2 regions of the Terribacillus sp. DMT04 genome follow, and region 1 is predicted to be linked to the other one. Evidence: riboswitches for the same ligand, from Rfam matches in the RefSeq annotation. Region 1 holds a riboswitch; the other holds the start of a gene.
The links. Region 1 has a riboswitch for S-adenosylmethionine ahead of metK (methionine adenosyltransferase). Riboswitches for the same ligand answer to the same signal wherever they lie in the genome.

Region 1 (7,359 bases):
TGATGAGGAGGCTCCTTCTGCCCCGCAGCCTGTCAAAAATAATGCTGCCGCAAGTATAAACAATCCTGCATGCTTTTTTCTTTTCATAAAAATCCCTCCAAAAATGTAATCGTGCTGATTGTGAATCCAAGACGCGTATTTCGATAAACATTGTTACAGAAGCATATGGATCAGCTGTTATGGAAACAATACCCAATTGGTGTCGAGATTATTACGATTTTTTTCGGATATATTACAAAAAGTGACAATTAAGGAGAATATACTATATACCTTATTCGGCTTGCGCAACATAAAGATAGGAATTACCTATCCATATCAAGATTAGTAGGTGTTTGGGAGGAGGTTAATGAGATTGATGCCATTGGAGACAAAGTTAACTAAAGCAAACATATGGGTTTTAAATAACCTAAGATGAGGAATACCTAATACTAAGACTAAATAAGGAGGAATACATATGAGACGTTCATCTTGGAAGAAAGCACTTGCTGTCATAATCACACTCCTAGTCCCAATTACATTTGCGCTATCATACCATTCAGAGAATATATTCGCAGTAACGACAGAGAGCAGTCAGGCAGCGGAAGACCAAACAACTGAAAAGCAAGAGCTGACACAAGCTCAAATTAATAAACTGACAGCTGCATTTATGGACAAGATTACACAAGATATTGATGCAAACTATAAGGTCATCAACTACGATACGAAGGAAGAACTATTGAAAAGCTTCGATGAGGTGGCTGCCAGAACGGTAAGCAAACCTATGGTTGACTTTTACTTCACAGAGAAGGCAGACGGGTTATATATTGTGCCAACTGAAACACCTGCATGGTACAATCCAGATAATTCATACAAAGTAAAAACAGAGTCCGATAAGTATGTTACAATTACACAAAGCAATGCAGATGAACTGCACGGTAATTATACAATCGAAATCAAATTCTTGTATGACGGAGGCTGGAAGATCGCAGAAGTCAAATACTTGTAGGTTTGATGTGAAGAAGAAGGCAGTGGGACGATGATTACATTCAGAGATTACTACAATAATGAAGTGAAGATGTCTTTCGCCGACCATCCATTTTCTGATCACCCTAAACATGTTTGGGTCATATGCCGGTATGGCAGTAAGTGGCTGTTAACGCGGCATAAAGATCGGGGATTGGAATTCCCGGGCGGTAAAGTAGAAAAAGGCGAGACCGCAGAACATGCGGCAATGCGGGAAGTAATGGAGGAGACAGGCGGTGTTGTACAGCAGCTTAAATATGTTGGCCAATACTTTGTAGCCGGCAAGGCAGGTCATATTGTGAAAAATGTCTATTACGCCATTATTTCGGAGATGAAAAAGAAGTCTAACTATCTGGAAACATATGGTCCGGTGCTTGTTGATCGGTTTCCTTCCCATTTGGCGCAGCAGGCTGATTACAGTTTCATGATGAAAGATAAAGTATTGCCAAGTGCACTGCACCACATAAATAACTTAGAGAAATCCATGTAAAAGGACTGCCCTGAAGCGTTCGGCTTCGGTGGCAGTCCTTTTCTGTTATTTATATAACGGACCTGCTTGGCGAATGGCCTCATCAATAAAATCGAATTTCTCAAAATTACGATGAAACTTCGTTGCTAGTTCCTGTGCTTTTTCTTTGTAAGCAGTTTTATTCTCCCATGCATTTTCAGGCATTAAGAGGGCAGTCGGTACGTCTGGGCAAGAAACTGGAACATGCAAGCCGAAAATCTCGTCCTCGGCTGTACGGATATCTTTCAGCTCTCCTGACAGTGCCGCTTGCACCATTCTTCTCGTATACGTAAGTTTCATTCTCGCGCCTGTGTGATAGTCGCCGCCAGTCCAACCTGTATTCACGAGATACACCTCTGCATGGTGTGTGCTGATCTTATCGCCTAGCATCTCTGCATAAACAGCGGGTGCAAGCGGAAGGAATGGAGCGCCAAAACAAGTAGAGAACGTTGCTTCTGGTTCAGTAACACCTCGCTCTGTGCCGGCAAGCTTACTCGTATACCCACTTAAGAAATGATACATTGCTTGTTCGGTCGTCAGTTTGCTGATAGGGGGAAGTACTCCGGTAGCATCAGCAGTCAGAAAAACGATTGTCTTCGGTTGACCAGCCTTGCTTTTTGGAAGGCTTCCTTCTATATAATCAATCGGATAAGCGGCACGGGTGTTTTCAGTTACCGACCCATCATCATAGTCACATACGCCATTCTCATTTACCGTGACGTTTTCAAGGATAGTGCCGAATTTGATTGCTCCGTGGATTTCCGGTTCTTTCTCAGCAGATAAGTTAATGCACTTAGCATAGCATCCGCCTTCTATGTTGAAGACGCCGTCCGGAGACCACCCATGTTCATCATCTCCAATCAAAGGGCGATTGGAATCTGCAGAAAGTGTTGTCTTGCCTGTGCCTGATAAACCGAAGAATAAAGCTGTATCTCCGTCTGCTCCGACATTGGCAGAGCAATGCATGGGCATGACTTCCTGCTGCGGCAGTAAGAAATTCATAACAGAGAAGATGGATTTCTTCATTTCACCGGCATATTCTGTTCCGCCGATAACGATAACACGCTGTTTGAATGATACAACGACAAATGCTTCCGAGTTTGTGCCATCAACAGCTGGATCTGCTTTCACACCAGGTGCCGAAATAACAGTGAAAGCAGGTTTATGTGCTGCCAGCTCTTCATCAGATGGCCGGATGAACAGCTGATGAGCAAATAAATTGTGCCACGCGTACTCATTGATTACTTGAATTGGTAAATGATAACGTTCATCCGCTCCAGCAAAACCCTGGAAGGAGAAAACTTCTTCTTGAGCCTGTAAGTAATTCACAGCCTTATCTAATAAATGCTCAAATATTTCTTCGCTGATGGGCTGGTTCACTTTACCCCAGTCTACTTTATTTTCGGAGAGTTCGTCTTGTACGATAAATTTATCCTTAGGTGAGCGTCCAGTATACTTTCCGGTAGCTGCTCGCAAGGCGCCTGTTTCTGTCAGACGCGCTTCATGACGGGATAGTGCCGCCTCTGTCAGCTGTGCCACAGATAAGTTTCTTTTTACATTTGGCTGATTGCGTAATTCCTCTAAAGCTGCTGCTGCATGCATCATTCGCATTTAAGATCCCGCCCTTTGTTTTGTTTAATTTATAATAGTATAACACATTAAGATATTAATACATACTATTTTAAATTGCAATGAAAATGTCAAATTGGAACGTATAGCAATCCCTATATACACAGTCGGTATTTGTAGGATTTTATTGACTTATGGGCGTTGTTTCGATAACATAAGTGCGAGCGGAAACACTCTTATTCAGAGTAGGCGGAGGGACAGGCCCTAAGAAACCCGGCAACCGTCACAACACGTGAAATGGTGCTCAACCTGAGCAAGGGATACCTTGAACGATAAGAGAGGGAATAAGCCAGCCTTCTGTTATGCATAGAAGGTTTTTTTCATGTCACGGCTTAATACTAAAAAAAGAGCAATACTAATTGTAGTGCTCTTTCAAACCTTCACCCATTATCAAGTTTCTTAATAACATACTTGGAAAGAGTAGAACTTCCGTATTAATTGTAGTTGAAGGGGGATTTGGCAGAATGACTGCTAATCGTCGATTATTTACCTCAGAATCCGTTACTGAAGGCCACCCGGATAAAATCTGTGACCAAATCTCGGATGCTATATTAGATGAAATCCTGTCCAAGGATCCAAATGCCCGTGTTGCTTGTGAGACAACAGTGACCACAGGGCTAGTGCTTGTCGCAGGTGAAATCACGACAAGTGCTTATGTTGATATTCAAAGTATCGTGCGCAACACGATCAAAGAAATTGGTTATACCCGTGCAAAATACGGCTTTGATGCTGATACGTGTGCTGTTTTAACAGCAATCGATGAGCAATCCCCTGATATTGCAGGCGGAGTCAATCAAGCATTGGAAGCTCGCGAAGGGCATATGTCAGACGAAGAGATTGATGCAATTGGTGCTGGCGACCAAGGATTAATGTTTGGTTATGCCAGCAATGAAACGCCTGAATTTATGCCGCTTCCTATTTCGCTTGCTCACCGCCTTTCCAAGCAATTGGCTAAGGTGCGGAAAGATGAGGTTGTGGACTACTTGCGTCCAGATGGTAAAACACAAGTAACAGTAGAATACGATGAAAATAATCAGCCGGTGCGGATTGATACCATCGTCATTTCCACACAGCACCACCCAGAAGCAGAACAGGCGCAGATTCATGCTGACTTAAAAGAGCTTGTCATCAAGCCTGTTGTTCCTGCTGAATTGCTGGATGAAGATACAAAATACATTATTAACCCGACAGGACGTTTCGTTATTGGGGGTCCTCAAGGTGATGCTGGTTTGACTGGCCGTAAGATTATCGTCGACACGTACGGTGGCTATGCACGTCACGGAGGCGGTGCTTTCAGCGGAAAAGATGCTACAAAAGTGGATCGTTCCGGAGCTTATGCAGCGCGTTATGTGGCGAAAAATATCGTCGCAGCTGGTCTTGCAGATAAATGTGAAGTACAGCTTGCGTATGCAATTGGTGTTGCTGAACCGGTTTCTATCAGTATTGATACATTCGGAACAGGCAAACAAACGCAAGAAGCTTTGGTGAATGCAGTACGCGATCTATTTGATTTACGTCCAGCTGGTATCATCAAGATGCTGAACCTGCGTCAGCCAATCTACAAAGATACAGCTGCGTACGGTCATTTTGGACGCACAGACAAAAACTTCCCTTGGGAGCAGACAGACAGAGCAGCACAGCTGAAAAGCTATACATTCGCATAATCTGTTAAAAGCAAGAGCGCAATTTTCGCTCTTGCTCTTTTTGTGCCGGCACCCATATTCTTGATACAAGATTCGAATTGTTTTGTGCTATAATTAAAGGCTAGAAGGAATGAAAGAGAGGCTAAATGTAAATGTGTGGTTTGATTGGCGTCATTAGAAAAAACGTAAAACAACTAACGCAAGCTGAAAAGGATAAATTCCAACAACAAAACAACATCATCACCCACCGCGGACCGGATGATGAAGGATATTACCATGATGAGCATGTCTCATTCGGTTTCCGCCGTTTGAGTATTATTGATATTGAAGCTGGTGTACAGCCATTGAGTTATGATGACGAGAGAATTTGGATGGTCTTCAATGGTGAGATTTACAACTATGTTGAGCTGCGCGAAGATTTGCTGAAAAAAGGTTCAACCTTTAAAACAGAATCCGATACAGAGGTCATTGCTGCGATGTACCATACATACGGAGCAGAGGCTTTTAAAGAGCTTCGCGGTATGTTCAGCATTTTGCTATGGGACAAAGAGAAGAAAACATTCTACGGAGCGCGTGATCCATTCGGAATTAAACCGCTCTTCTACAAAGAAACCGACGATGACATCTTCTTTGCATCTGAGAAGAAGAGTATTACGCTTCTTGAAGAAACCGAGACAGTTGATACGGAAGCATTGCAGCAGTATTTGAGCTATCAGTACGTACCGGAACCGCTTACGATGACAGAAGGGATTAAGCGAGTGGAGCCAGGTCATTACTTTGTGAAGCGTGAAGGGGAGCCGATGGAATTGCATCGCTACTGGCATGCGACATTCTCACCGAAAATCATGGACAAGCAAGCTTGGATTACACGCATTCAAGATGTGCTGCATGATTCTGTCAGCAAGCATATGCGCAGTGATGTGCCGGTAGGATCGTTCCTTTCCGGGGGATTGATTCTTCGATTATTGTAGCAATTGCCAAGCAATTTAACCCGAACTTGAAAACTTTCTCGGTAGGATTTGAACGCGAAGGCTTCTCTGAAGTGGATGTAGCGAAAGAAACCGCTGAGAAAATTGGTGTGGAGAACTACTCGCATATTATTACGCCAGAAGAGTATTTGGAAAAACTTCCGAAAATCATGTGGCATATGGATGACCCACTAGCGGACCCATCCGCAATTGCGTTGTATTTCGTAGCGAGAGAAGCGAGTAAACATGTGACAGTTGCACTGTCTGGTGAAGGTTCTGATGAGCTATTCGGCGGGTATAATATTTACCGCGAACCAGAATCTCTGCGTATGTTTGACAGCATTCCAGGTCCTGCTAAAGCCCTGCTTAATCGTGTGGCAAAAGTTCTTCCAGAAGGCGTACGCGGAAAGAGTTTCTTAGAGCGCGGTACAACACCACTGAAAGATCGCTATATCGGTAATGCGAAGATGTTTGAAAAACATGACTTGCAAAAACTGTTGAAAACGTACGATGATTCCATTAGTTATCAGCAGCTAACGGCGCCATTGTATGAGAATGTTAAAAACGAATCACTCGTTGATCAGATGCAATACATCGACATTCATACATGGCTGCGCGGAGACATCTTGTTGAAAGCAGATAAAATGACGATGGCGCATTCTCTTGAGCTGCGCGTGCCTTTCCTTGATAAAGAAGTATTCCGTGTTGCACGTGAGATACCAGAAGATTTGAAGATTGCAAACAACACGACGAAAAGCTTGCTGCGTGAAGCGGTAGAAGGCATTGTGCCGGATCACGTACTAAACCGTAAGAAACTTGGTTTCCCGGTACCAATGCGCCACTGGTTGAAGAACGAACTAAACAGCTGGGCGAAAACATTGATTCACGAAAGTCAGACAGATCATTTGCTGCATAAAGATTATATTTTGAATTTACTAGAGGCGCACTGCCAAGGAAAAGGGGATTACAGCCGTAAGATCTGGACTGTACTTGCCTTCATGCTATGGCATCAAATCTATGTGGAGCGCAAATATGACTTCGCAGAGTTCCAAAAAGTTGATAAAGTAGGAAGTAAATTACAGACTACTTAAGTAGAAAAGCCGTTCCTGCTGCAGGAACGGCTTTTCTTACGTTGTCTCTTTATATTGCTTGCTTTTAGTTATATATTCTATTCGGATGCGTTCCATATCCCGGTAATCAGCATCCGTCAAATCCCGTACAACTTTTGCTGGTCTGCCAAAGGCAAGTTTGCCCGCAGGTATCGTCTTTCCGGGAGGCACGAGAGAACCTGCGCCAAGGTATGCGCCATCTTCAATAATAGCGCCATCTAGTACGAGAGAACCCATACCAACAAGAGAATTTTTACCAATTGTGCAAGAATGCAGTGTAACTTGGTGACCAATCGTAGCTCCTTCCTTTATAATAAGAGGAAGGTTAGGACTTTGGTGAAGCATGCAAAAATCTTGTACATTGGCACCTTCTCCAATTACTACGGGAGAAACATCTCCACGAATGACTGTCTTAAACCAAATACTCGCATCCTTTTTAATTGTGACATCGCCTGTGATAACAGCATCCGGAGCTACATAAGCTTCCTTATGAACATGTG
Region 2 (7,359 bases), 1.4 Mb from region 1:
AACCTATCTTGAAAAAGCAATTCCGTCACCTGTCCGGCGGCCAAAAACGGCGCGCCGAAATTGCTCGTGCCCTTCTTCACCGGCCAGCGGTTCTTTTCCTGGATGAACCAACAACTGGACTGGACCCTCAAACAAGAGTGGATGTTTGGAAAACAATCACAGAGCTGCAGCAGCAACTGCAAATGACTGTCTTCTTGACAACGCATTATATGGAAGAAGCAGCTCAAGCTGATCAAATTGTCATTATTGATAAAGGCAGGATGAAAGCACAAGGAACACCGGCCACACTTAAAAATCAGTATACTGCTGATATGCTGCGTCTGCTCGCAGATAAGCCAGAAATCGCTGCTTCCTATTTAACAGAGCAATCTTATAACTTTAACAAGAAACACGGTTATTTCCACATCTCCGTTTCGAACAGCAAGCAAGCGTACAGCATTCTTAAAAACTTAGAAGAGCATGTATTAGACTTTGAACTAATCAAAGGCAGCCTTGATGATGTATTTATTCATTTAGTAGAGGAGGATACCAAACAATGCACACAATCTGGCAGCTGACAAAGCGCTCTAATCGACTTTTTTTCCGTGACAAAACTGCTGTTTTCATGTCTTTGCTTTCTATCGGCATCATCATTATGCTTTACCTGCTGTTCTTAGCGGATGTGACAACAGAGACGGCACAGGAAGCAGCAACAGGTGCCAGCGGTATGAAGGCTCTGATACAAAGCTGGCTTTTGGCTGGAATCATTGTCGTCATTTCCCTAACAGTTACCTTATCCGTACTAGGAACGATGATCGAAGACGCTGCCAGCAATCAGCTGCATGCCCTGCTTATTACCCCTATTACACGAACGCAGCTTGTGGTCGGCTATTTGTTATCCGCTTGGTTTATTGCTGTACTCTTTTCAGTAAGTTCCCTGTTCCTGGCACAAGGATATTTTTGGCTGACCGATAAACCTACTGTAGCTTGGGATGGCTTGTTGACAGCTAGTGGTCTGATTATGCTAATTACCTTTAGTTCCGCTGCATTTCTGTTTGTTCTGCTTGCACCAATTAAATCAAGAAAGTCTTTTTCTTCCTTGGGAACCATCGTTGGAACGCTATCCGGATTTTTGCTGGGAATCTACATCCCTATCGGACAGCTGCCCAGTTTTGTCCAGGAGATTACGAAATTCTTCCCGCCAGCATATGGCGTTGCTGCACTTCGCGATGTCTTAATGACGCCGTCTATGACAGACACTTTTGCCGGCGCACCCGCTGCCGCATTAGACAGCTTTAAAGACACGTTCGGCGTGCATATCACCTTATTTAATTCGACCGCTCAACTGCCAGTCATATTGGGTATTCTGCTTCTGACAGGAATTATTTTCTTAAGTTTAGGCGTTTGGCTTCGATCCGCAAGAATGTAATTTTATCTTAAAAAGACAGTACACACATGGAATGTGCACTGTCTTTTTAGGTTCTTTATAATGCTCCCATACCGCCATCAACTAGATATTGTCCCCCTGTGAGGAAATCACTCTTATCATCTGCCAGGAATAAGACCATATTGGCAACATCTGAAGACTCAGCGTATCTGCCTAGCGGAATTGTCTTAGAAAGCGTGCCCTCATCTGTTCCCATACCGCCTTCTAGAGAACGCATCATTCTTGTATTCGCAGGAGAAGGATGTACACTATTTACCCTGACGTTATAAGGTGCAAATTCAACTGCAGTTGCCTTGGTCAAACCTACTACAGCGTGCTTGGATGCAATGTACGGTGTTACACCAGAACTGCCATGCAGACCTGCTACAGAGGATGTATTAATAACCGTGCCATACTTTTGTTCTTTCATAACAGCAAGCACATGCTTTAACCCTAAGAAAATACCACGTACATTAACCGCTAACACCTTGTCCAAATCCTCTGCTTTTTGTTCTGTGATTGGCGCCACCTTGCCCTCAATGCCTGCATTATTAAAGAAAACATCAATTTTTCCATAACGATCCACTGTTTCACGGACATATTTTTCTACATCAGTTTCATTTGTAACATCAGCTTGAATGGTATGAATCTCACCTCTGGATTGTAAATCTTCTTTCACCTCATCCAGCTGGTCTGCAGCTAAATCGACAATAACCACTTTCGCACCTTTAGCTAAAAACTCCTCAGCTGTAACTTTCCCTATAGCTCCTGCTCCTCCAGTTATAACGACTACTTTATCAGTAAAATGTGCCATGGTACTTCTCTCCTTCATTCCATATTTAATGCGCTTACATTTCAGATTCCACATAACCTGCCTATATAAACAAATAAGTCAAACTTTTCTAACAGGAAGAAATACCTGCAGGGCTGCATACATTCCTTCATTTTTTGTTTAAACAAACGTTTGATTACAAGCCAACTTCCGACATAATCTAACCTTAACGATAATGGCACAACATCGTCTTGCTACTGCCTGTTTCGTTATCGCTGTTAATTGTGCTTTCTTACTGCGGTGCCTATCAGTCGGTTTGGCTACATTGAGGAGCAGCTTGAATTCTGACAAATGTCGATTGTTCGCTTTGTCGAATTGGTGAAGGTATAAAACAACCAATACTTCCACAATCAAGATGACTCCGCAGTGGCAATGATTAACAAAATCATGCTAAAATTTAAAGAGAAGGGCACTTCCATTACTTTGGAGCGATCGAACAAACGCAGTGAAGCCCTTGCGAACAGATTGACAGCGCACGATTCAGCATATGTGAACGTATCAAACCATTAAAAGGCGGTGCACCCATGTATAAGAAAATCGTAGTAGCAATCGATGGTTCTGATCATAGCTTCCTTGCCACAGAGCATGCGATCGAGTTAGCAAAGCTGCAGCCGGCAACACAAGTGGAAGGCATACTTGTCCTTGAATATGAGAAGACAAAAGCAGATGTGCTTCACAGCAGTGATCCGATTCAGCTGCAAATGCAGCGAGAAGAGAAGCTCCAGCGTTTTCGTGATGCTTTTGAAAAAGCTGCTGTGCATTACAAACTAATCATGAAGCACGGCGATCCCGCTCCAATGATTCTAGAGCACGCACGCGATACCAGTGCAGATCTTATTATCATCGGCAGCCGCGGGTTGAACCCACTTCAGGAAATCGTTATGGGCAGCGTCAGCGGTCGTGTAGCTAAACGTGCAAAATGCCCCATCATGATTGTAAAATAATAAGCAGCAACAAAGGCTGCCGGCAAACACCGGCAGCCTTTTTATCTACTCAAAAAAGGAGAGATACGGTGAATATAAGAAAACTTCTTCCTTCCGAAACGCCTCCCATGGAGCTCCTGCTTGAAGCAGATCCATCCGAAACAAAGGTTAAAGGTTATCTGAGTGAAGGAAGCTGCTTCATTGCGGAAGAAAAAGAAGAAATTATGAACATAGTCGTTCAGGCCTCAAGCCGAGGAAAAGGAATCGGTAAACAACTTATAAGCCATGCCATTCATCAGGCCAACAAAGACGGCTTTCGTTCACTGGAGGTTGGCACAGGAAACTCCAGCATTGGCCAACTGGCTTTCTATCAGAAATGTGGCTTCCGTATAGCAGCCATTGAGCCTAATTTTTTCCTGCATCATTATGATATACCTATCTATGAAAATGGGATTCAATGCCGGGATATGATTCGGTTAGTTTACTCATTGTCCCCATAAACGTACATCACCATAGCTGTTTATGAATGAAGAGACTAGATTTTCCAAGTAGGTTATAACTCTAAGTCGAAAGATGATCATAGAGATGCGACAACCCATTTTCAACAGAGCTTTCTTTGTGCTTCATTCTCTGCTAGAAACCGTTTGACTGTCTCGATATTGTGTTTGATAGATTCCTTTGTAGGCAAAGACGTACTAAAGTCTTCCATGCCAATAAACCCTTCATAACCAACAGCTTGCAGGTCTAAGAGAACTTGCTTCCAATTCACAATCCCTTTTTCAATTAACGTCCACTGCACTGACCAATCTGCAGTCCCATCCGTATGCTGCTGTTTCTTTTGCCAGCCTGCATTTTTCACATGCACATGAGCAAGATAGTCTCCTAACAATTCCAATCCTATGCGATGATGCTCATATCCTTCATGCACCATATTGCCAGGATCATACAAAACACCAATGTTCGCTGGATCACATGAACAGACAAGCCGATGGGCTAAACTCGCACTAGGCGCAATCGTACCGTGATGTGTTTCAATTAAGCCTTTTACTTTGTATTGCTTGCACATTTGTTCTACCTCATTCAAGTAAGCAGTCGCAGCACGAAACAGGTCATTATAATGTTGAGACCGATCATAAGACGGTACACCAATACGTATCGTGGCAGCACCAAGCTTTTGCGCAACCTGCAATGTTTGTTCGGTAGCTTTTAAATCTCCAGTAGTTAAGTATGGAAGAACACTTAATATGTTAATTCCATTATGGTTCGCAGTGCTTTTTAAATTCTCAATCTCTTGATCCGTTATTGCTGGTGATATGGTACACAAGTTATTTCTCCAAAAGCTAGGTGCTTCCTGTCTTAACTCTGCTGCTGTGTCTTTGAACCGCCATTCTACAGCGGAGTAGCCAGTTTCTTTTAAATAACCAATAAGAGCTTCCGGCGTCATATCTGGTGCCATTACTGAATACAGAGAGAATTTCATGTTTTGCACTCCTTCTACTTATTCCAACAGATAATTAAGAGTAATACCTACCCCTTCATAAATATTCAACTATTATCTTTTAAACTCAGCCAATTCTGCATAACGAGAAATAAATCTACACAAAAAGGAACTAACATAGTCAGTTCCTTTTTAATCTTCTTAGACCGAAGCACTTGTCACATTGTCAGGCCTCCGCTACTAAACGTTCGGTTTTACCAACCACCCGATAGTAGTTCTCCTCCGCGGGTTTCTCTTGAACTACAACTTGGCCCGAAGGCAGATGCACGTACGGCGCAGCTTCCCTTTTCTCCGTGAATTGGAACTGTCGTTTTACACTGAGTTCCTTGCGCTGGTGCACAAGATTGGCTAAATCTTCTACGATGGCACTTGCAGTTGGCAGCGCACCAGCACCTGGCCCTTGCAGTTTCAGTTTTCCGACAAGATCACCCTCGATACAAACAGCATTATCTACTCCATCTACACTGTAAAGCGGGTGCGCAGCTGATAATACAACCGGCTCCACGTATACTGTCACTTCTCCCCCGTATTTTCGAGCGTCGCAACGTGTTTAATTTTCCATCCTCGTTCGGCAGCTGCATGAATATCCTGCGAGGAAACGGAACGGATGCCCTTGCGTGTCACTTTTTCCCAATCTGGCTGTGCTTCGAATAATAAATCACTTAGGACCATCAATTTATAAAATGCATCCCAGCCATCTACATCATTAGCTGGATCAGCTTCTGCAAAACCTGCTTCTTGCGCAAGCTGTAATGCCTCTTCAAACGAAATGTTTTTATCGGCCATTTCGCTCAAGATAAAATTTGATGTGCCATTTAAAATAGCCTCTACTTTAACAACATGGTTAATATGCAGCAGTTGTTTTAGCGTGCCAATAACTGGTACACCGCCTGCTACTGCTGCTTCATATTCGAGACGTACACCTTTTTCTTTCGCTAATGCCTTTAGCTCTGCTCCTTTAGAAGCAATCATTTCCTTATTGGCAGTGATAATGTGACAACCGCGAGATATAGCTTTCGTCAAATAGCTGTACGCAGGCTCGATGCCTACACTCGCTTCAATAACGACATCCAAATCTGTTCGTGCAAAGAATTCCTCTACATTATCTGTAAGCAGGACATCCTGTACTTCCTGTTCATATTTTTGTTTATCCCGGACTAACACACCTGCCACTTGTACTTCCTTACCGAATACTGTCTGCAGATTCTCCTGATGAGAACGAATTGTTCTGCCCACTGCACTGCCCACTGTGCCGTACCCTATTAATCCAACTCTTACTGCTGTCATTATTTTTGCCTCCTCGGATGATTTTCTGCATAAAAAAAGCCTCCCTGAGAGGACAGGGAGACGTAGGATCCGTACTGTGTCTTCTCATCTACAGGAATTAGCACCTTTACAAGTCAGATAAACTTGCAGGTTGCCGGGCATCGTCGGGCCAGTCCCTCCGCCGCTCTTGATAAGAATTTTATATTTGTTATGGAGAATTTTAACATTGCGTTACCAATGAGTCAACAGAAAATTCCAACACTATCAGCCGACAAGACTGTCATAAAGAGAGCGCGCTCGATTAATATCATCTATGCCGTGAATAATTGCTCGCCCGTCTGCAAACAGTACAACCCGATGTCCTCTGTGATGAAATGCCAGCAAGTATTCGTTGGCGGTTACGGGTTCCACTGCAGAAACCCATTGTTCAGATAAAGCTGTTAAATCCAGTGATTTCTTTGATCCTGGCCGTATGTGAACAGCTTCTCTGCCACAGAGTACATCCAGCTTTGTCTGCGTGGCTCCATTTAGATATGGCCGCTTAGCTTCTGTACTACAGCTTAGACAGTTCGGATCCTGAAGACGTTGCACGTTCACTGTTGTATAATCTCCCGTCCATATATCAAATGCGCGCAGCTCAGGTGCTACTTCCTGACGGCATAAAATCCGTAATGTCTGCGTCACTTGCATGGCTGCCACCCATTGTACAATTGGGCTGATAATTCCGGCTGTATCACATGTTTCACTTTGCTGCGGAAGCTGTTCCAGAAGACAATGCAGACATGGTGCATCCTTCGAAACAACGGGATATGTTACCCCATAGCTGCCAACGCATGCTCCATAGATGTATGGTATACCGTATTTTGTGGCTGCATCGTTAACAATCAGTCGCGTTTCAAAATTATCGGTAGCATCTAAAATCACATGCGCTCCCTCTACCAGTTGTTCGATATTATGATGATCTATGTTCTCAATCACAGCATGCAGCTTTACATGCTGATTGATTGCTTGCAACCGCTCCGCTGCCGCTAGCGCTTTCGGCAGATAAGCGGCAGCATCTTCTTCCGTATATAACTGCTGACGCTGCAGATTGTGTAGTTCTACATAATCCCGATCGATAAGCACGAGCTCCCCAATACCCGCACGCACAAGCATTTCTGCAGAAGCAGAGCCTAAAGCACCCATTCCGATTAAAACAATCTTACTGTTTTCTATCTGCATCTGGCCTTCTTTACCGATAAACAGCTCTTGTTTACGATAACGATCTTGCATTACGTAAACAACCCTTCACCCGGGCTGCTAGCTTCCGCGTAATTTTTCTCTGGAATTCTTCCTGCTTCAAAACCTAATCTGCCCGCTTCTATTGCTAGTTTCATAGCATGTGCCATCCGGACAGGATCAGCAGCCCCAGAGACCGCTGTGTTTAGCAGCACAC

Region 2: another riboswitch for S-adenosylmethionine. It lies ahead of KS242_RS01675 (homoserine dehydrogenase); the one in region 1 lies ahead of metK (methionine adenosyltransferase).

Annotation. Positions count from the first base shown of each region.
Region 1 covers NZ_CP077639.1:2,293,063-2,300,421, reverse strand. The annotation lists gene KS242_RS12150 (DUF6612 family protein) at 1-87, opposite strand, end outside; gene KS242_RS12145 (hypothetical protein) at 455-985, shown strand; gene ytkD (RNA deprotection pyrophosphohydrolase) at 1,016-1,492, shown strand; gene pckA (phosphoenolpyruvate carboxykinase (ATP)) at 1,538-3,121, opposite strand; SAM riboswitch class I at 3,313-3,418, shown strand; gene metK (methionine adenosyltransferase) at 3,604-4,803, shown strand; partial or broken gene asnB (asparagine synthase (glutamine-hydrolyzing)) at 4,935-6,841, shown strand; gene KS242_RS12120 (gamma carbonic anhydrase) at 6,878-7,359, opposite strand, start outside.
Region 2 covers NZ_CP077639.1:299,954-307,312, reverse strand. The annotation lists gene KS242_RS01705 (ABC transporter ATP-binding protein) at 1-557, shown strand, start outside; gene KS242_RS01700 (ABC transporter permease) at 536-1,408, shown strand; gene KS242_RS01695 (SDR family NAD(P)-dependent oxidoreductase) at 1,464-2,219, opposite strand; gene KS242_RS01690 (universal stress protein) at 2,762-3,181, shown strand; gene KS242_RS01685 (GNAT family N-acetyltransferase) at 3,250-3,660, shown strand; gene KS242_RS01680 (sugar phosphate isomerase/epimerase family protein) at 3,762-4,640, opposite strand; gene KS242_RS17975 (hypothetical protein) at 4,825-5,175, opposite strand; gene KS242_RS01675 (homoserine dehydrogenase) at 5,172-5,945, opposite strand; SAM riboswitch class I at 6,027-6,121, opposite strand; gene KS242_RS01670 (ThiF family adenylyltransferase) at 6,189-7,196, opposite strand; gene KS242_RS01665 (thiazole synthase) at 7,196-7,359, opposite strand, start outside.